4 regions of the Brenneria sp. L3-3C-1 genome follow, and region 4 is predicted to be linked to each of the others. Evidence: predicted binding sites of a transcription regulator. Region 4 holds the regulator's gene; each other region holds the start of a gene.
The links. The regulator CRP, encoded in region 4, controls carbon source genes, mostly activating them, when cyclic AMP is high. The targets are predictions, from matches to a motif close to ATGTGANNNNNNTCACAT.
Positions count from the first base shown of each region.

Region 1: cdd (cytidine deaminase) is a predicted target of CRP. The motif match lies at 1,519-1,536, and genes of this name have one in related genera.
Region 2: adhE (bifunctional acetaldehyde-CoA/alcohol dehydrogenase) is a predicted target of CRP. The motif match lies at 3,158-3,175, and genes of this name have one in related genera.
Region 3: deoC (deoxyribose-phosphate aldolase) is a predicted target of CRP. The motif match lies at 2,364-2,381, and genes of this name have one in related genera.

Region 1 is NZ_JAEMHF010000001.1:1,136,457-1,141,437, reverse strand. Features, by position in the region: gene JG725_RS05125 (NAD-dependent malic enzyme) at 1-335, opposite strand, end outside; gene cdd (cytidine deaminase) at 520-1,407, opposite strand; gene JG725_RS05115 (CidB/LrgB family autolysis modulator) at 1,623-2,318, opposite strand; gene JG725_RS05110 (CidA/LrgA family protein) at 2,318-2,725, opposite strand; gene JG725_RS05105 (glycoside hydrolase) at 2,960-3,754, opposite strand; gene bioA (adenosylmethionine--8-amino-7-oxononanoate transaminase) at 4,352-4,981, opposite strand, start outside.
Region 2 is NZ_JAEMHF010000001.1:868,945-873,925, forward strand. Features, by position in the region: gene JG725_RS03975 (CoA-acylating methylmalonate-semialdehyde dehydrogenase) at 1-50, opposite strand, end outside; gene adhE (bifunctional acetaldehyde-CoA/alcohol dehydrogenase) at 200-2,914, opposite strand; gene JG725_RS03985 (DMT family transporter) at 3,604-4,485, opposite strand; gene iolG (inositol 2-dehydrogenase) at 4,618-4,981, opposite strand, start outside.
Region 3 is NZ_JAEMHF010000005.1:100,208-105,188, reverse strand. Features, by position in the region: gene deoA (thymidine phosphorylase) at 61-1,392, opposite strand; gene deoC (deoxyribose-phosphate aldolase) at 1,445-2,224, opposite strand; gene dmeF (CDF family Co(II)/Ni(II) efflux transporter DmeF) at 2,454-3,461, opposite strand; gene JG725_RS12180 (metal/formaldehyde-sensitive transcriptional repressor) at 3,611-3,886, opposite strand; gene JG725_RS12175 (GIY-YIG nuclease family protein) at 4,054-4,347, shown strand; gene JG725_RS12170 (GNAT family N-acetyltransferase) at 4,344-4,847, opposite strand; gene JG725_RS12165 (SCP2 domain-containing protein) at 4,841-4,981, opposite strand, start outside.
Region 4 is NZ_JAEMHF010000007.1:13,607-18,587, forward strand. Features, by position in the region: gene JG725_RS13865 (YheU family protein) at 1-49, shown strand, start outside; gene JG725_RS13870 (phosphoribulokinase) at 157-1,026, shown strand; gene JG725_RS13875 (OsmC family protein) at 1,078-1,485, opposite strand; gene crp (cAMP-activated global transcriptional regulator CRP) at 1,796-2,428, shown strand; gene ppiA (peptidylprolyl isomerase A) at 2,512-3,081, opposite strand; gene JG725_RS13890 (ABC transporter ATP-binding protein) at 3,385-4,161, opposite strand; gene JG725_RS13895 (ABC transporter ATP-binding protein) at 4,222-4,981, opposite strand, start outside.

The DNA.
Region 1 (4,981 bases), on a different contig from region 4:
CAGGCTTCGCCAACCGTCGGCGTATAGATAATGGGCATCATTTCGCTGAGGTGCGCGTCCAGCAAACGGTAGAACAGCGTTTCGTTCGTATCCTGGATGTTGCGCAGGTAAACGTGCTTATCAATATTGCTTTTAAACTCTTGGTATTGTCGCCAGGCGCGTTCGGCCTGTTCTTCAATGGTTTCAACCGCTTCCGGCAATAAACCGTGCAAATTAAAATCAGCGCGCTCTTCTTCGGTAAACGCGCTGCCTTTATTCAGTAAGGGAAATTCAAGAAGTATCGGGCCGGCATAAGGGATATAGAGAGAACGCTTACTTTCGTATTCTAATTCCATGATTTTTTTTACTCTTTGGAGGGAACAGGAGTCAATTCAAAGGATAACATCAGACTATTGTCGCCCCAGATCTTAAATTACCCATAAAATATGTACAGAAAATGTTAATTAAAATAGTTACAGATAACTTGCAATTGAGCGTAAAAAAAGCTGTATCGATTCAACCTTTCCTGTACGTATTGCTCTAGTCCACGAAATATACGGCAACATTTTTACAGCCGAGTTCGGTCAGCAGCGTTTCGCCCCTCTCCCAGTGACGAACGGCGGCGTGGCGGCGTTCGACGACGGCGGCCTTGCGTATCGCCGTATGCGCCTCGCCCGCCAGGTTCATCAGATTAAGCGCAACCTGCACCGGCGGAAGGCTGGGATTGAACGCCGCATTTTCAGCGTAACGGCCGGTATAGACATTTCCATTGACCGTTTCCAGCGCCACGCCGCTTATCGCCTGGCTGTACGGCGCGTAGCTGCGGTTGGCCGCTTGCAGCGCGGCAAGGGCCAGCGGGTCTTTATTCGCCAGCGTATGCGCATGGTCTACCTCGTCCATTAATCGGGCGCTGATATTCAGATCGACGGGGCCGAATGCGTCAGGCAGGTAATGGCCGAGTACGGCGGGCTGGCGCCCCGGCAACTGAATACGCAGAGAAGAGGCGGCGTTCAGTTCATTCATAAACTGCCGACAATGACCGCACGGCGTGTAGTTTACCGTGACGGCCGTCAGTTCCCGTTCATTGCGTAACCAGGCGTGGGCGATCGCGCTTTGTTCGGCATGTACCGTTTGCTGAAGGGGAACGCCGGTAAACTCCATATTAGCGCCGAAATAAAAATTGCCACTGGATCCCTGCGCGATGGCGCCTACCTGAAAACGAGAAATCGGCGCCAGCGCACAGGCGGCAGCCAGCGGTAACAAGGTAAAGGCGAGCGTATTCGTATCCTGCCGGGCGGCATCGCCCAACGTTTTCACTTCATCCGCGGTCAGCATGGCGGCGAAATCCGGCCTGCTGAGAATAGGCGCAAGCGCGAAGCGCAGACGGTCAGGGAGTTGTTGAAATGCTTCATCAAATCTCGGGTGCATATCGGCTTACTCTTTTACCAATCAATGAACGTTATGTTAAGCAGCAGATTAGCAATAAAACGTGATTTTGATCGCGTTACATTTGAAAGGATTGAAAGATGGCCGTCAAATATGTGAGGTATATCGATTTTTTTTGCATCGCTGCGATGCACAGAAAAGCGGGTTAAGCGCTCAGGCCCTTAACCCATGACCCGGTATCCGCGAATAAGCCGGATTTACCCTAAAAGGCCGACCAGTACGGGGAAAATAAACGGCGCCACCAGCGAAGTGATGATCCCGCAGATAACCAACGCCAGCGAACTGAAAGCGCCTTCCTGAAAATCGACTTCGGCGCAGCGCGCGGTGCCTAACGCGTGTGAGGCCGTCCCCATGGATAAACCGCGTGCGGCTTTGGTTTTAATGCCAATGCGGTCGAACAGGCTGTGCCCTAGCACGGCGCCCAGAATGCCGACAAAAATCACGCAGACGGCGCTGATGGCGGGAATACCGCCGATAGAGCTGGCAACGGCCATGGCAATCGGCGTGGTAACGGACTTCGGCAGCACGGAGGCCGCAATCTCGGATGAGGCGCCCATCCACAATGCCACCGCGGTGCCGGAGATAATGGCGGCAAGGCTGCCGATAAAACAGACGCTGATGATGGATTTCCAGCGCGCCCGGATCTGGTGAAGCTGTTCGTATAGCGGAAAGGCCAGCGCGACAACCGCGGGCTGAAGCAGATCGTTAAGCACCTCGCTTCCCTTAAAGTAGTGGTCGTAAGGGATATTCAGCAGCAGCAGCAAGGGAATAATAATTGCCATCGAAATCAGCAACGGGTTCAACAACGATATTTTTGTCACTATCGCCAGCTTACGGGCGGCAAAAAAGACTAACAGAGTGAGTGGCAATGACCACCACAAATAGGCGAGCATTATTCTTTATCCTTAGTGAGCGGGTTGTCCGCGCTAATGGCTTGTTCGCGTTGCATCAACTGCGTGCTGTAACCGACGACGATCATCACAATGAAAGTACTGACCAGGCAGGAAACGACAATCGGGCCAAACTGTTGGCTAAGCAGGTCGTAATAGTTCATGACCCCCACGCCTATCGGCACAAACAGCAGCGCCATATGGCGGATAAACAAGTGACAACCGGGTTTCACCCAATCCGGCGGTAGGATCTGCATAGCGAGAAGGAAGAAGAGGATCAGCATACCGATGATGCTGCCTGGAATAACCAGCGGGAGTAACGCGGATATCGCATTGCCTGCCAGCAGGCAGAGGTAAATCAATGCGAAAGCGCGTAAATATTTCCAGCAAAGAGTGAGGGTATTACGCATGAGACATTCCTGATTAACGGATGAAATCATCATAACGCTAATGGAATTGGTGTGCCATAGATCACAAGTTTTCCTTGTCGTCGGATGGCGGGGCAGGGTTAAATTCAGGCGGTTAGTGAAGAGGGCATGCTGCCGGCTTGATGGTTTGTACGTACATCACCGGTTCATTAAGGTAGGCCCGGGGATCTCGGGCCTACAGGCGACGTTGTCGGCAACTTCCCGCGTATTAATGCGTTATTTCACATTGACGCTCCAGTTTGAAATCGTCATAGAACCGGCGCCTTGGTAGATCTCGGTGCCGAACTCAACGCTGCTCACGTATTTGGCGTTGTTCATCCATTTTTTGTTATTGACCAGATAGTCGGTAAAGTTTTTGATATTCAGCGAGGCTTTGCTGGTGTTGGCGGTGCGGACAAACGAAAATACGTTCCAGCCTTTTCCGTTTCCGGCATCCAACCAGCCTTTACTGACTTTCCAACGGGTGCCGCCGATATTGACCGTTTCAATATAGGTTCCCAGCGGGCCGGCCTGGGTGTTGTTCAGCCAGATCATCAATTCGTCCGTGGGCGTGGAACTCCAGGTGGCTTTGTCGGTGTTGTGAAACCAGATGTCATAGGCGGCGTTATAGGTTCCTTTGGCCTTGATTGAATAGGTGACTTTGGTATTGATGTTTTTATTGCTCGCCAGTTTGGTCGGAAAGCCGCTGCCGGCGGTATAGCCTGCCGTCCAGTGCCAGCCGCTGACTATTGAAGGGTATCCCTTGACCGAAGAGGTGGTGCTCGGCCAGTTCCATGTCCAACCCATGTTGGTAGCGCTGTTATAGGTGATGCTTTGTTTCCAACCCTTAACGCTGTCTTTGCCCCACGCATTATTGAACAAATAATATTTATTTTGCGAAAAATAGAGCTTATCCGCGTCTTTTGACGATGTAACGGCGGAAGCATGCAATGGGGCGAGTAAGATTGAAAATATCAGAATGGACAACAGCGGGCGTAATAATAAAAAGCTGCTTTTAATCAGCATAAACATAGATTATCTCCTTGATAAAAACGACTGCTCGGGTATTCCTGAAATATAATTTACCATAATTTTTTATGACGATAATATTTTATTTAAACAAAAAGATAATTGGATTTAATTATTATTGGGTGAAATCTGGTGTTTATTTGTAAATAATAAATAGGATAAGGAATCATATTGTTGTTATCAATGTAACAATATTGAATAATAATAAGTATTTACGGAACTTATATTGATATGTTGTGAATGGATACTGGGGTTAAACGCCAATATTAAATCATTACCATATGAATTTTATTGATTTTTATCGATGGCGCCTTGCGCGGAGAAACGGCTGAACAATCGCAAAATAGAATGCGAGCTGGTTAATATTTATATTTTCTGCTTTTTTATTATTAGTTGGGTTGACGTTGCTTAACCGAGGGGCCGGATTTTGCTAAAAAATAACCATCCGCCAGCATATTTTGGATGCGATATTACTAATTTATGGGCTAAATAATTTACATGGAAATAATAATCTAGATAGTGATAAAGCAATCAAAAAATAAGATGAAAATAGTCAAGCAGGCAACGGATAAATACGGCGGCATTACTGCGCCGCCGTATTTATATAGCGAACAAATGATTCTCTGAAACGGCGCTGCCGACCGCATCGGTAAGCTGGCGTAACGCGTCGGGCTGAATGATAAACGGCGGCATAAGGTAGATCAGTTTACCAAACGGCCTGATCCAGACGCCGCGCTCAACGAAAAAGCGTTGCAGCCGCGCCATATTGACCGGACGGCGCGTCTCCACCACGCCGATGGCCCCCAGTACCCGCACATCCGCCACCTCCGGCGCGTCGGCCAGTGGCATCAGCGCCTGGCGCAACTGCTGTTCGATGGCGGCAACCTGCCGCTGCCAGCGGTTTTCCGCCAGCAGCGTCAGGCTGGCGTTGGCCGCCGCGCAGGCCAGCGGATTCCCCATAAAGGTCGGGCCGTGCATAAAACAGCCCGCCGCGCCGTTGCTGATGGTTTCCGCCACCGGGCGGGTGGCGAGCGTGGCCGAAAGCGTCAGATAACCGCCGGTCAGCGCTTTGCCTAAACACATAATGTCCGGCGCAATGTCGGCATGTTCACAGGCAAACAGTTTGCCGGTGCGGCCGAATCCGGTGGCGATTTCATCGGCAATCAGCAGAATACCGTAGCTATCGCACAGCGCCCGCACCCGTTGCAGATAACGCGGATGGTAAAAACG
Region 2 (4,981 bases), on a different contig from region 4:
TCCAACCATTGGCCATTAACAAAATATTTTAACGTTTCTACTTTAGACATAAGATTTCTCCAATCAGTATGATGTCCAATCTTTGTTCATCCTCAGGGCATGGTTTTGCATACATGCAATCCGACCCCAGCGTTTCCAACACGAATAGACGACGCCGCGTTATTTATCCGAATCGGCCTCCCTGCCTCCAGTCCCGCGATTAACTTAGCGACTGGCTGATTTCCTTATCGGTTTTCGCTTTTTCCTTTTGTGGCGCGGCGCGGGAATCAACACGCTCGCCGGCTGCCGGAACAGCGTTGTACTCCTCGACATATTCGCGCCCGTAGTAGCTGTCCAGCAGAATCTGCTTCAGTTCGGCAATCAGCGGATAGCGCGGGTTTGCCCCGGTGCATTGATCGTCAAATGCGTCTTCCGACAGTTTGTCCAGATGCGCCAGAAAATCGGCTTCCGACACCCCGGCTTCGCGAATCGACTTCGGAATACCCAGTTCTTCCTTGATTTCCTCCAACCAGTTCAGCAATTTCTCAATCTTCTGCGAAGTCAGATCGCTCGCCGTCGTCAACCCCAGGTGATTAGCGATTTCCGCATAGCGGCGACGGGCCTGCGGATGGTCATACTGGCTAAATGTGGTCTGTTTGGTCGGATTGTCATTCGCGTTGTAACGAATAACGTTAGCGATCAGTAATGCGTTCGCCAGACCGTGCGGAATGTGGAATTGCGACCCCAGTTTATGCGCCATGGAGTGACACACGCCGAGGAACGCATTGGCAAAGGCGATGCCGGCTATGGTGGCTCCGCTGTGTACGCGCTCGCGGGCCGCCGGATTTTTAGCGCCTTCGCGGTAAGAGGCCGGCAGATTTTCTTTAAGCAGTTTTAGCGCCTGCAACGCCTGACCGTCGGAGAATTCGGTGGCCAGAACGGAGACATAGGCTTCCAGCGCATGAGTAACCGCATCCAGACCGCCGAAGGCGCACAGGGATTTCGGCATGTTCATCACCAGATTGGCGTCGACGATCGCCATATCCGGCGTCAGAGCGTAGTCGGCCAGCGGATATTTCTGCCCGGTGGCATCGTCGGTGACGACCGCGAAAGGCGTGACTTCAGAACCGGTGCCGGACGTCGTGGGGATGGCGATCATTCTCGCCTTCACGCCCATTTTCGGGAACCGGTAGATACGCTTACGAATATCCATAAAGCGCAGCGCCAAATCGGCAAAGTGGGTATCCGGATGCTCGTACATCACCCACATGATTTTCGCCGCATCCATCGGCGAACCGCCACCCAGCGCGATGATGACATCCGGCAGGAAGGAGTTCATCAGTTCCGCGCCCTTACGCACGATAGCCAGGGTGGGATCGGCCTCCACGTCAAAGAAGACTTCGGTTTCAATACCGGCGGCTTTCAATACGGACGTGACCTGATCGGCGTAGCCATTGTTGAACAGGAAACGGTCGGTAACGATAAACGCACGTTTGTAGCCGTCGCCGATGACTTCATCCAATGCGACAGGCAGCGAACCGCGACGGAAATAGATGGATTTGGGGAGTTTATGCCACAGCATGTTTTCAGCTCGCTTAGCAACGGTTTTTTTGTTGATCAGGTGCTTAGGCCCCACGTTCTCAGAGATGGAGTTTCCTCCCCATGAGCCGCATCCCAGCGTCAACGACGGGGCGAGCTTGAAGTTGTACAGATCGCCGATCCCCCCCTGCGAAGTCGGGGTATTAATCAGGATCCGGGCGGTTTTCATTTTGTCGCCGAAGTAGGCCACACGCGCCGTTTGGTTATCCTGGTCGGTATACAGGCAGGAGGTGTGGCCGATGCCGCCCATTTCCACCAGTTTTTCCGCTTTGTATACGGCGTCTTCAAAATCTTTCGCACGATACATCGCCAGCGTCGGAGAGAGCTTTTCGTGAGCAAAGGGTTCACTATCCTCCACCAGCGTCACTTCGCCGATGAGGATTTTGGTATCCGGCGGTACGGCGATTCCCGCCATTTCAGCAATCCTGGTCGCCGACTGACCTACTATCGCCGCATTCAGCCCGCCGTTTTTCAGGATAATATCCTGAACCTTTTTCAGCTCCTTCCCCTGCAAAAGATAGCCGCCGTGCGAGGAAAAACGTTCCCGCACCCGGTCATACACCGCATCAACCACCACCACCGACTGCTCGGAAGCGCAGATAACGCCGTTATCAAAGGTTTTGGACATCAGAATCGACGCCACGGCGCGTTTAATGTCCGCGGTCTCGTCAATCACCACCGGCGTATTACCGGCGCCGACGCCGATAGCCGGCTTACCGGAGCTGTAGGCGGCCTTGACCATACCCGGGCCGCCGGTCGCCAGGATCAGGTTTACGCCGGGATGGTTCATCAGTTGGTTGGAGAGATCGACGGAAGGCTCGTCAATCCAGCCGATGATGTCTTCCGGGGCGCCGGCTTCAACCGCCGCGCGCAAAACGATTTCCGCCGCTTTATTGGTGGCGTTTTTCGCTCTGGGATGGGGGGAGAAAATAATGCCGTTGCGGGTTTTCAGGCTGATCAACGCCTTGAAAATCGCCGTGGAAGTCGGATTGGTCGTGGGCACGATACCGCAGATGATCCCAATGGGCTCGGCGATGGTTATCGTTCCAAAGGCGACATCCTCTTCAAGAATGCCGCAGGTTTTCTCGTCTTTATAGGCGTTGTAGATATATTCGGATGCAAAGTGATTTTTGATCACCTTGTCTTCCACTACCCCCATGCCGGATTCGTCCACCGCCATTTTGGCAAGCGGAATACGGGCATCCGACGCGGCAAGGGCAGCGGCGCGGAAAATTTTGTCCACCTGCTGTTGCGTGAAACTGGCGTATTCACGCTGTGCGTTGAGCACTCGGGTGACAAGTTTGTCCAGCTCGGCACTGTTTTTGACAACTGACATAAGTGTTCTCCTAAAGGGATTAAATTTTTAAGTAAAAACCCTCCCTTTCACCAAGGGAATGTCTTGCCGGTATCATCCTTGCCGCCCTTGCCCTTGAGCATGTCTGGCTTTTAGTTAAAAAAATTGATTCCTCATCGCCGATTTAATCAAGATGCGCCCTTGCATCCCGGAAGAAGAGAGCCCCCACCTACAATAACGATTATTTTTTCTTTTTTTATTCTAACTGGAATGAAAATTCCATTTTTGGGAGATAGATCAAATATAAAGAATATCGTTTCTTTTTCAGTGAAATTTGGATGGATAGCGTCGGCTACTGGATGAAAAATGTTATTTAGCCTTTCAACAAAATGATAAATAACACGTTATTAATTTAGGCATTTTTTATGAAACCAATCATAAGCGCATTGTTCTTTATAGCTTTTTTTAGCTTTCTATTTTTCTTCCGGCGGATGTAACAAAAAATAATGTTAAAGGTTAAAAAACAGATATTCTCTTGTTTATTCGAAACGCATTTTTTAAAAAAATTACCGATAGTGAAAAAAATTATTCACTGATATACCGCCAGCATTACTTTTTCCCTTACGTTATGAGCACCGCCAATGATTAAATTCAGCATCGACTGAATACGCGACTCCCTGTCGAAACCGTTGATCGCCAAGGCAGACTCAGACCAAAGGCAATCGTCGAGATCACAGGGATTTCCTGACGTTGACCGACATCAGAAAGAAGGTGCGGCAGCGATACCAGAATTGCGCCAGCAGAATCAGGATCCCACCGATAATCTGCTGAGCAGGCAACTGTTCGCCGTACCAGAGAGCAACGGCGATCACCGTCAGCAATGGTTCAAGAATCATGATAATGGCGGCATTGGCGGCCGTGGTGTGTTTTTGTCCCTGAAGTTGCAGACCGAAACGTAAACAGGTGGCAATAAAAATACTGACCAGCAGCCACAACCCGGTGGTCAGCGTGAAAGGCTGCGACCACTCCTCGAATATCAGAGTCAGAACCAGGCCACTGAAACCGGTACACGCCAATTGTATCGTGGTAAGGGGGATCAGCGGCACCTCACGGGCGCAACGACTGGTGTGGCAGAACGCTATCGCCTGAGCGATAGCCGCCAGAAGAAACCAGCCCTGGCTGGCATGAAATTCCACCGGCTGGCGCAGACTCAGCAGGCCCAGCCCCACCATCGCCACCGGCAGGCATTCCCAGAAAGCGCGTAACGGGCGGGCTTTCATTAATCCCCAGGAGACCAGCGGCACAAACAGCATCGAGAGGCTCATAATGAACGCCCCTTCGCCAAGGGAAAGCGTGGTGGCGACGGAATAAATCCATAAGCACATGCTCAGCGCCATCCACAGGCCGCTAACCAGCACCGGACGCCACTGACGACGAGGAATGCGCCGGCCGCGACAGAAAGGCAACAGGCACGCGGCCGCGCCGAGAAAACGTAAACAAAGAAAAGCAAACACCGGCATACCGGCGATCGCTTCACGGGAAAATATCCAGCCGCAGGCGGCGATGAGGGTGGTCAAAACCAGTAATAAATCAGCTTTACGTTGCAACGTCATTGTCGGTGCCCCAGATAAAATCAACCCGATTGCCGACCATTGCAATATAACGAGAAGCTTCCGATCACAACAATCCCAATCGCCGCCGACACGCCTCACAACCAGACGCACCGGGCGGATATTCAACGATAACTAGTAGCTGATTGGAATTTCCTTACCTTCCTTTAAAGACTCCGCGGCTTTTAGCGCCAGCAACAACGCTTTCTCGCCATCCTCGCCGCTGCATCCGGGCGACGTTTTCCCGCCCATGACGGCGACAAGATGATCTAACTCCGCGGCATAAGCATCCTTGTACCGTTGCAGGTAAAAGTGTTCCGGCGGCGCCGATTTCCTGCCGGACGTATCCCAGACGCAGACCTGATCCTCATAGATATTCCCCGCGCTAAGCAATCCGCCAGAACCGTGCAATTCAATACGCTGGTCGTAGCCATAGCCGGAGCGACGGCTATTCACAATCGTCGCTATCGCTCCCGATGGAAACTTTAACGTCACGAAT
Region 3 (4,981 bases), on a different contig from region 4:
TGTTCATCTCCTGCGTTGTTACACGCCGCAGGCAAAGCCTGTCGGCGTTGGAAATAGATATCACACATCATCGGCGCTCATGCGACGATAGATAATCGGTGTTTTTTGCACGGCCTTATCGCCCAGCGTAATGGCCGCCCGCACGGCGTTTGCCGCCTGTTGCCATTGCGCTTCCGTATTGGCATGGATCACCGCCAGCGGGCGCTGGCTGTCGGCACGCTCGCCCAGACAGGCGATTTCGTTCATCCCCACGCTGTAATCAATCGCATCGCCGGCCTGACGGCGACCTCCGCCCAAGGCCACGACCGCCATGCCCAACGCCCGGGTATCCATGGCGGTCACGATCCCCCCACGTTCGGCAAAAACGGGTTTACTCAGGATAGCGGCGGGTAAATAACGCTCATAATGCTCAACAAAGTCAACAGGGCCATGCTGAGCCGCCACCATCCGGCCAAAAACATCGGCCGCGTCGCCGCTATCCAGCGCAGTTTGCAAACGCGCGCGGGCATCCGCCGCGGAATCGGCCAGACCGCCGGCCAACAGCATTTCTTCGCACAGCGCCATCGTGACTTCATACAAGCGTGGGTTGCGCTGCTCCCCGGTCAGGAATCGTACCGCCTCCCGCACCTCCAGCGCATTACCGGCGCTGGAGGCCAGCACCTGATTCATATCGGTAAGCAGCGCGCTGGTGCGGCAACCGGCATTATTGGCGACCCCGACGATCGCCTGCGCCAGCTGCTCCGAAAGATCATAGCTCGGCATAAATGCGCCGGAGCCGACCTTCACATCCATCACCAGCGCATCCAGCCCTTCGGCCAGTTTTTTCGCCAGAATAGAGGCGGTGATTAGCGGTATGGAATCCACCGTGGCAGTAATATCGCGCGTAGCGTAGAAGCGTTTATCCGCAGGCGCCAGTGAACTGGTCTGGCCGATAATCGCCACGCCGACCTGTTGAATGATTTGTCGGAACGCGCTGTCATCAGGGAAGATGTTCAGCCCCGGAATGGATTCCAGCTTATCCAGCGTGCCGCCGGTATGCCCCAACCCACGCCCGGAAATCATCGGCACGTATCCCCCGCAGGCGGCGACCATCGGCCCCAGCATCAGCGAAGTGACATCGCCGACGCCGCCGGTAGAGTGTTTATCCACCAGCGGGCCATTCAGATTAAGGCGTTTCCAGTCGAGAACCGTACCGGAATCACGCATCGCCAGCGTCAGGGAAACACGCTCCGCCATCGACATATCATGAAAGTAGATGGTCATTGCCAGCGCGGCAATCTGCCCTTCCGACACCGTATTATCACGGACGCCGTTGATAAAGAAGCGGATCTCCTCATCGCTCAACGGGTTGCCGTCACGCTTCTTGCGAATGATTTCCTGAATCAGAAACAAAGCCTGCTCTCCTGATGAGTCGATGAAGAAAGGGTTGGCAGCCGCATCACGCTCAATAACCGCCGGATTGACCTGTGGTTTGATGACCTAACGCCGCCAGCAGGCTGGTCAACAAACTCGATGCCCCGAAGCGGAAATGCCGCGCGCTGACCCACTCCGGCCCCATAATATCGTCAGCCAGTTGCAGATAAATTGCGGCGTCGTCGGCACTACGCACGCCGCCCGCCGCCTTGAACCCCATGCGTTCTCCCACGCCTTTATCACGTATTACTTTCAACATGATTTCCGCGCTCTGAGGCGTGGCATTCACCGCCACCTTGCCGGTGGAGGTTTTGATAAAATCAGCGCCGGCGTCAATGGCGATTTCACTCGCCTGACGGATCAGCGCCTCCTGTTTCAGTTCCCCGGTTTCAATAATCACTTTCAGTAGCACATTGGCCGCCTGACAAACCGATTTACATGCCTGCACCAGATCAAAACCCACCTGGGCATTACCGGCAATCAGCGCGCGATAAGGGAACACGACATCCACTTCATCCGCCCCATAGGCAATCGCCGCGTTGGTTTCCGCCAGCGCGATAGCGATATCATCATCGCCGTGAGGGAAGTTCGTCACGGTCGCGATACGAATTTCCGGCGTTCCCTGCTCGCGCAGCACTTTCCGGGCCAGCGGGATAAAACGCGGATAGATGCAGATAGCCGCCGTCTCCCCTGCCGGGCTGTTGGCCTGGCGGCAAAGCGCAGTGACTTTCTCATCCGTATCGTCATCATTAAGGGTGGTTAAATCCATCAGCCCCAGCGCACGCTGCGCGGCGGCAGTCAACGTTGTCATACAACACTCCAACTCGAATTATTTAGGGTATAGCAGATAAAATACCGGAGAACATCCTGGTATTTGAACACGCAGCGCCGGGTTATTTTGCGTTACGATTCACACTTAATGTAAAAGTGATGTAATGGAATAAGATTATATGTGATTTTGATCACATATATACCCTAAATAATTCGAATAGCGGGCAGGAAAGGCCCAGCCTCAGCCCTCGATGAAGCAGACAGGCAGGTTATCCCGCAGGGATGGCGTTAACTTCAACGGTGATGTGAACCAGTTCCTCATGTATGGCCAACTGCCGCTTGTAATAGTCGGGGCTGACGGGCTGTTCGGTCGTCAAACTCAGGATACAGGCATATTTTGCCGTTCCCACCCGCCATACGTGTAGATCGGTTAGCTCAGCGGCAATGGGACTGGCTTCGATAACGTCCTTGATTTCATTGACTACCGGCGCATCCATTTCCGCATCCAGCAAAACGCGACTCGTCTGGCGAATCAAGCCATAAGCCCATACGGCAACCAAGATGGCGCCCACAATCCCCATAACCGGATCCAACCAGGCGGCGCCCCACAGCTTGCCGCCGATCAGCGCCACAATCGCCAGAACGGACGTCGCCGCATCGGCGATCACGTGGAGATAGGCCGAACGCAGATTCAGATCCTGATGCCCCTCATGGGACGTATGCGCCTGGTGCTCGGGATGAGGGTGATGTGAATGAGGATCGTGGTGCGAATGAGGGTCGTCATGTGCATGGCGATGTCCGTGCGAGTGACCATCGCCATGTGAATGGTGGCCGCGCAGCAGCCAGGCGCAGGCCAGATTAACCAGCAAACCGACCACAGCAATCGCAATCGCCTGATCGTATTGGATCGCAGTCGGATAGAATAACCGTTCTACCGACTCATACAGCATAACCAGCGCCACGATCGCCAGCAGAATGGCGCTGGTGAAGCCCCCGAGAATTTCGATCTTCCAGGTGCCGAAAGTAAAACGCGTATCAGAGGCCAGCCTTCGGGCGGTTGCATATGCCAGCGCGGAAAGCCCCAGCGCCAGCGCGTGGGAGCTCATATGCCAACCGTCGGCCAGCAGCGCCATGGAGTTGAAATACCAGCCGCCCAGAATCTCAACCACCATCATCACCGCCGTCAGCAATGTGGCATAGCGGGTGTTTCTTTCCGCCAGAGGATTCCCCTCATCAAAAACATGTGAATGCGATCCGCTTACCTGTGTCAATGACATCACCTGCTCCCTCGCCCCTGTAATATACTCCCCCCCAGTATATTACACTTAATGAAACAGTGAACCTAATCATCAGCGAAAAGCAAAATAGCCGGATAACAAGAGGAATACCGCGGACGACACTACGCCGCCCGCCGGGTGCGGAATCTTTATTTGAGGTAGGATCGGATCACGGAGACAATCTCTTCAAGATCGCTGCTGCGCTCTTGCGATGAGTGGCTTTCATCCATTAAATGCTCACGGATATGCCCTTCCAGCACTTCCGTCATCAGACCATTGACCGCGCCGCGCACCGCCGCTATCTGCTGCAAAATATTCAGGCAGGGCATCCCGCTTTCCAGCGCTTTTTCAATCGATTCGGTCTGGCCTTTTATACGCCTGACGCGCGCCAGCAGCTTTTTCTTACCCTTAATGGTATGCGACATACCTTCCCCCGGATATACCATTAATCATGAAGCAGAGTATAACGCAGCGCTAACCTGCGGGCATCGTCAGACACGTTTTTTCCAACAGACGCCGCCCGACTTCAATCTGTCGCGCAGGCGTCGTAGAATGCCCGCAGACCCATGCGACAAAAGCGATAAATAAAACCATGACCGCACACTCCGCCGCTCCCCACTGGTATTTGTATATGCTGCGTACGGCAACCGGCCTGCTCTACACCGGCATCACCACGGATGTGACCCGCCGGCTGGCTCAGCATCAGTCAGGAAAGGGGGCGAAAGCACTGCGGGGAAAAGGCGAATTGACGCTGGCGTTCCAGTGTCTGGCGGGCGATCGCTCAAGCGCGTTAAAGCTGGAATACCGTATCAAGCAGTTAAGCAAAGAGCAAAAAGAACGGCTGGTGCAAGACCAGCCCGTATCGCTATCCGACCGTTTATCCTAGAAACGATTAAAGGGCTCGGCATATTGCACCAGCCCGCTCGCCCCTTCGAAATGGTTATCCGCCAGCGGATACACCTGAAAGGCGGCGTCGCTCTCAGGCCAACGGCAATACAACTGTTGTTCCGCCGCCGGAACGAAACCAAACCGGGCATAATAGGCCGGATCGCCCAATACCACCACTGCGGTGTAGCCGAACTCATTGAGCGCATCCAGACCCTCATACACCAGTTGTTCGCCCAACCCTTGCCGACGCAGGCTTTCTTCCACCGCCAACGGGGCCAGCGCCACCCATTGACGATCTTCTCCTTCAATGAGTACCGGGCTGAATGCGGCATATCCCACCACGCCGCCTTCATCATCCGTCGCGACAATGCCTAACGTTAGCTGCCCATCTTCACGCAGTTGATGGATCAGATCGGCCTCGGCCTCCGTCGGAAATACCCGACGCAACAGGCTATCGATCCCCGCCGCATCGACCGGTATTTCAACACGCACTAACATGAGACAGATGCATGATTAGCGGATTGAACCACGCCCTCTTGTAAACCCGCCTCGACAAAATCGGCCAGCTGCAACAACCCGATACGCAATGGCGCCGGCATAGCTTCCAGTTCAATGGCGTCCATCAGGTTTTT
Region 4 (4,981 bases):
CATCATGCCGCGCAGTCAGTTTAATGCCGGCGAGTACCACCCTCGCTAAACGCGTGAAAAGTCATCAGAGAAGATGTATCTGTCTTATTAAACATGCTAACAATGATAAAAATATAAGCATCCGATCGGTGCCACTATTACGGAGTAAATCGTCTTATGTCGCATAAGCATCCGATTATTGCGGTTACCGGCTCCAGCGGAGCGGGAACCACCACCACCAGCCTGGCATTCCATAAGATTTTCCAGCAATTAAAAATGCGGCCGGCCCAGCTTGAAGGCGATAGTTTCCACCGCTATACCCGTCCGGAAATGGATATGGAAATTCGTAAAGCGCGGGATCTGGGTCGCCATATCAGTTATTTTGGCCCGGAAGCCAACGATTTCAGCCTGTTGGAACAATCCTTTATCGAATATGGCCGGCATGGGCGCGGTCTGACGCGTAAATACCTTCATACCTACGATGAAGCGATTCCCTATAATCAGGTGCCCGGTACGTTCACGCCGTGGGAACCCATGCCTGAACCCACGGATATCTTGTTTTATGAAGGGCTGCATGGCGGGGTCGTCACCGATCAGCACAATGTGGCGAAACACGTCGATTTACTGGTCGGCGTCGTGCCCATCGTCAACCTGGAATGGATTCAAAAACTGATCCGCGATGTCAATGAACGCGGGCACTCGCGTGAAGCGGTGATGGATTCGGTCGTCCGATCCATGGAGGATTACATCACCTATATTACGCCGCAGTTTTCACGCACGCATATCAACTTCCAGCGCGTTCCGACCGTGGATACCTCAAACCCGTTCGCCGCCCGATCCATCCCTTCATTGGACGAAAGCTTTGTGGTGATCCACTTCCAGGGGCTGGATAATATTGATTACCCTTATCTGCTGGCCATGTTGCAGGGGTCGTTTATTTCGCATATCAACACGCTGGTGGTGCCCGGCGGGAAAATGGGGCTGGCGATGGAGTTGATTATGGCGCCGCTGGTGCAGCGATTGCTGGAAGGGAAAAAAATCGAGTAGCCGGCGGCTAAAACCAGCCCGGCAGCCATACTCCGGGCGATACCGCCCAGGCTATGGCAATACTCTGACTTCATGGCTGTAAGTGACCTTGACCGTTTTATTCAGCATCAGCGCCACCGAGCAATATTTTTCCGCAGACAGTTCCACCGCGCGCGCGACCGCCTGCTCGGCCAATCCTTTGCCCGTCACGGTAAAATGCAGATTAATATGGGTAAACAAACGCGGCGCTTCCGTTCTCCGCTCCGAGGTCAGTTTAACTTCGCAATCCGCGACGTCATTACGCCCTTTCTGCAAGATCGACACCACATCAATCGCGCTACAACTGCCAATCGACATCAGCACCATTTCCATGGGACTTGGCGCTTTATCGCCCGAATTTCCATCCATCACCACCTGATGTCCGGAAGCTGATTCGCCCAGAAATGTTAAGTTTTCAACCCACTTCACCCGAGCCTGCATGCCGCCTCCGCTAAAAAATTTTTTAATATTTATATCGTTATTATACAAAAACAACCTATAACCACAGCTTTATCATGCTGACGCGAGACAACACAAGACACTTCCTCCAAGCTGTGTTAAAAATGAGAACAGAAGCTGTCTTTTCTGGACAAACTCAGATCGCGGGAAGATGATAACGTCGCCAGACAGAAGCTCCAGTATATTCCCTGACGGCCTACACGTAATTTGAATTTTTAGCAGTAAACACGCCGTACAGGGAACTCTGAGCCCTGTGATTTGCGCAGTGAATTACAACAGAGGATAATAGCGAATGGTTCTCGGCAAACCGCAAACAGACCCAACTCTCGAATGGTTCCTTTCTCATTGCCATATCCACAAGTATCCATCGAAGAGTACGCTGATTCACCAAGGTGAAAAAGCAGAAACGCTTTACTACATCGTGAAAGGCTCTGTCGCAGTGCTAATCAAAGATGAAGAAGGCAAAGAAATGATCCTCTCTTATCTCAATCAGGGAGATTTTATTGGCGAGCTTGGCTTGTTTGAAGAAGGCCAGGAGCGTAGCGCCTGGGTACGGGCGAAAACGGCTTGTGAAGTTGCTGAAATTTCCTATAAAAAATTCCGGCAGTTGATTCAGGTCAATCCCGATATTCTGATGCGTCTGTCCGCGCAGATGGCAAGCAGGCTGCAAGTGACCTCAGAGAAAGTCGGTAATCTGGCATTCCTTGATGTAACCGGTCGCATTGCCCAAACATTATTGAACCTGGCAAAACAACCCGATGCCATGACGCACCCAGATGGCATGCAAATAAAAATCACCCGCCAGGAAATTGGGCAAATCGTTGGCTGTTCACGCGAAACCGTGGGCCGCATTCTTAAAATGTTGGAAGATCAGAACCTCATTTCCGCACATGGTAAAACGATCGTGGTTTACGGTACGCGTTAAACCCGGCGATTACCCTACGACAAAAAAGCGTGAAGTCTCTTTCACGCTTTTTTTATAGCCATATAACACCGTAGCAAGGCGTATCAGGGCAGAACTTTGGCTGACTGGATCACGATCGGTTTGGTGGGCACATTTTGGTAAGGGCCGACGTTTTCGGTCTGCACCTGAGCGATTTTATCCGCCACGTCCATACCTTTTACCACTTTACCGAATACCGCATAGCCAAAATCACGCTGTCCGTGATCGAGGAAAGCGTTATCAGCCACATTGATGAAGAATTGACTGGTGGCGCTGTCTTTTTCCGCAGTCCGCGCCATGGAAATGGTGCCGCGCAGGTTGCGTAAGCCATTGTCCGCTTCATTTTTGATCGCCGGGTTGGTCGCTTTCTGCTTCATGTCGTCGGTAAAACCGCCGCCCTGAATCATAAAGCCGGGGATGACCCGATGAAACGTCGTGCCGTTATAAAAACCGTTATTCACGTACTCAACGAAGTTATTCACCGAAACCGGTGCTTTTTGGTTGTCCAATGCCAGCTCAATGTTTCCCGCCGAGGTCGTCAGCAAAACATGCGTTGTGCCGGAGGTAGCGAACACCGGAGAAAAAGCCGTAAGTGAAATAAAAGCCGCCGCAGCAGCCAGAGTACGTTTAAGCATGATAATTCCTTGTTGAAGAAACCGACCACTGAAAGCGTAATGATTGTAAATACCCACACCCGCCAACGCCACCCATTTACCTTTTTTTACGTATTATAAAAAGGCTGACGTTAAAGTCAGCCCAGACCATTGACAAAGCCCGTTATTAGGGAGAGCGTGGCGAGGGGCCGTAGCGGCGTAAGCCGCCGGAGCGCCCCTCGGTACGGTAGGCCCGGGTATCTCAGGCTTACAGACGACTTTGTCAGTAACCTCAGGCTGACGTTAAAGTCAGCACCCGCTTATTATCTGTCGCCGCACAGAACCTTAGCCCATACGCTCCGAACGCACCGCAAGGTCGCGGCTATACTGGCGGCTGGCCTCCACCAGCATGGTGGTATAGGCGTTCTTCGGCGTATCGCGGGTTAAGTCGCCGATATTCAGCGTTTCCAGTATCCGGCCATACTGCATCACCGCGACTTTATGACACAGATGGGAAATTACCCCCAGATCGTGCGTCACCAGCAGGTAGGTTAATTTCTCCTGCTGTTGCAGTTCAGCCAGCAGATTAAGAATTTCCGCCTGCACGGAAACGTCCAGCGCCGAGGTCGGCTCATCGAGCAACAGCACTCTGGGCTCCAGAATCAGCGCGCGGGCGATCGCCACGCGCTGGCGCTGGCCTCCCGAAAGCTGATGCGGATAGCGGCGGCGGAAGTGCGTGCCCAGCCCGACTTTCCCCAGCAGCGTATCGATACGGTCGTCACGATCGTTAAAACGGTGGATGGACAGCGGTTCTTCCAGAATCGACTCCACCGTGTGACGGGGATGCAGCGAACCATAGGGATCCTGAAAAATCATCTGCACTCGTCGGCAGCGCGCCTGATCGATACGATGCGCCAGTTGCTGGCCGTCAATCAGCAAGCTTCCCTGCCAGTGATTAAACAACCCGGCCAGACATTTCAGTACGGTGGTTTTACCCGAACCGGACTCGCCGACCAGACCGAAAATCTCACCGTCGTCCACGGTAAGGTTCACGTCATACAAAACCTGATTCTGCGTGCTTCCCTGACCAAACGACAGATTAAGATTGTTCACTTCAATCATGGATCGGTTCATATTCATAGATTCGCTCATCGGAAGGGTTGCCGTCGCCATACGTGCTCCTTACTCATTAATCCAGGCCGGATCGCGATTCATCACCGGCAGATGCGAACGCGGACGATCGATATCCGGTAACGAGTTCAGTAATCCGCGGGTGTAAGGATGCCGCGCATTATCCAGATCGGCGGCGGCAATCGACTCCACCACCCGTCCGGCGTACATCACCAGTACCCGATCGCAGAAACTGCGCACCAGATTGATGTCGTGGCTGATGAAAATCAGCCCCAATCCACGTTCACCCACCAGATCGTCGAGCATCGCCAACACCTGCAAGCGCACCGAAACATCCAGCGCCGAGGTCGGTTCATCGGCAATCACCACTTCAGGCTCGGTAATCAGCATCATCGCAATCATGATGCGCTGCCCCTGCCCGCCTGAAATTTCGTGGGGATACAGGCCGTATACCCGTTCCGGCTGGCGAATACGCACCACATCCAGCATCGCCATCACTTTTTCCTTCGCTACGCGCGCCGAAACGCGATGGTGAGCCAGATAGGCTTCTGCAATCTGATCGCCGACGCAGACCACCGGATTCAATGAGTATTTGGGATCCTGCATAATCATTGAGATGCGTTTGCCGCGGATCTGACGCATCCGCGCTTCGTCCGCCGTTAACAAATCGGTGTCGCCAAAACGCAGACGATCCGCCGTAATACGCGCGCTGTGCGGGTGTAAGCGCAGCAAGGCGCGCCCCACCGTGGATTTACCGGAGCCTGATTCGCCGACAATCGCCAGCTTTTCACACCCCAGCGTGAAGGAGACG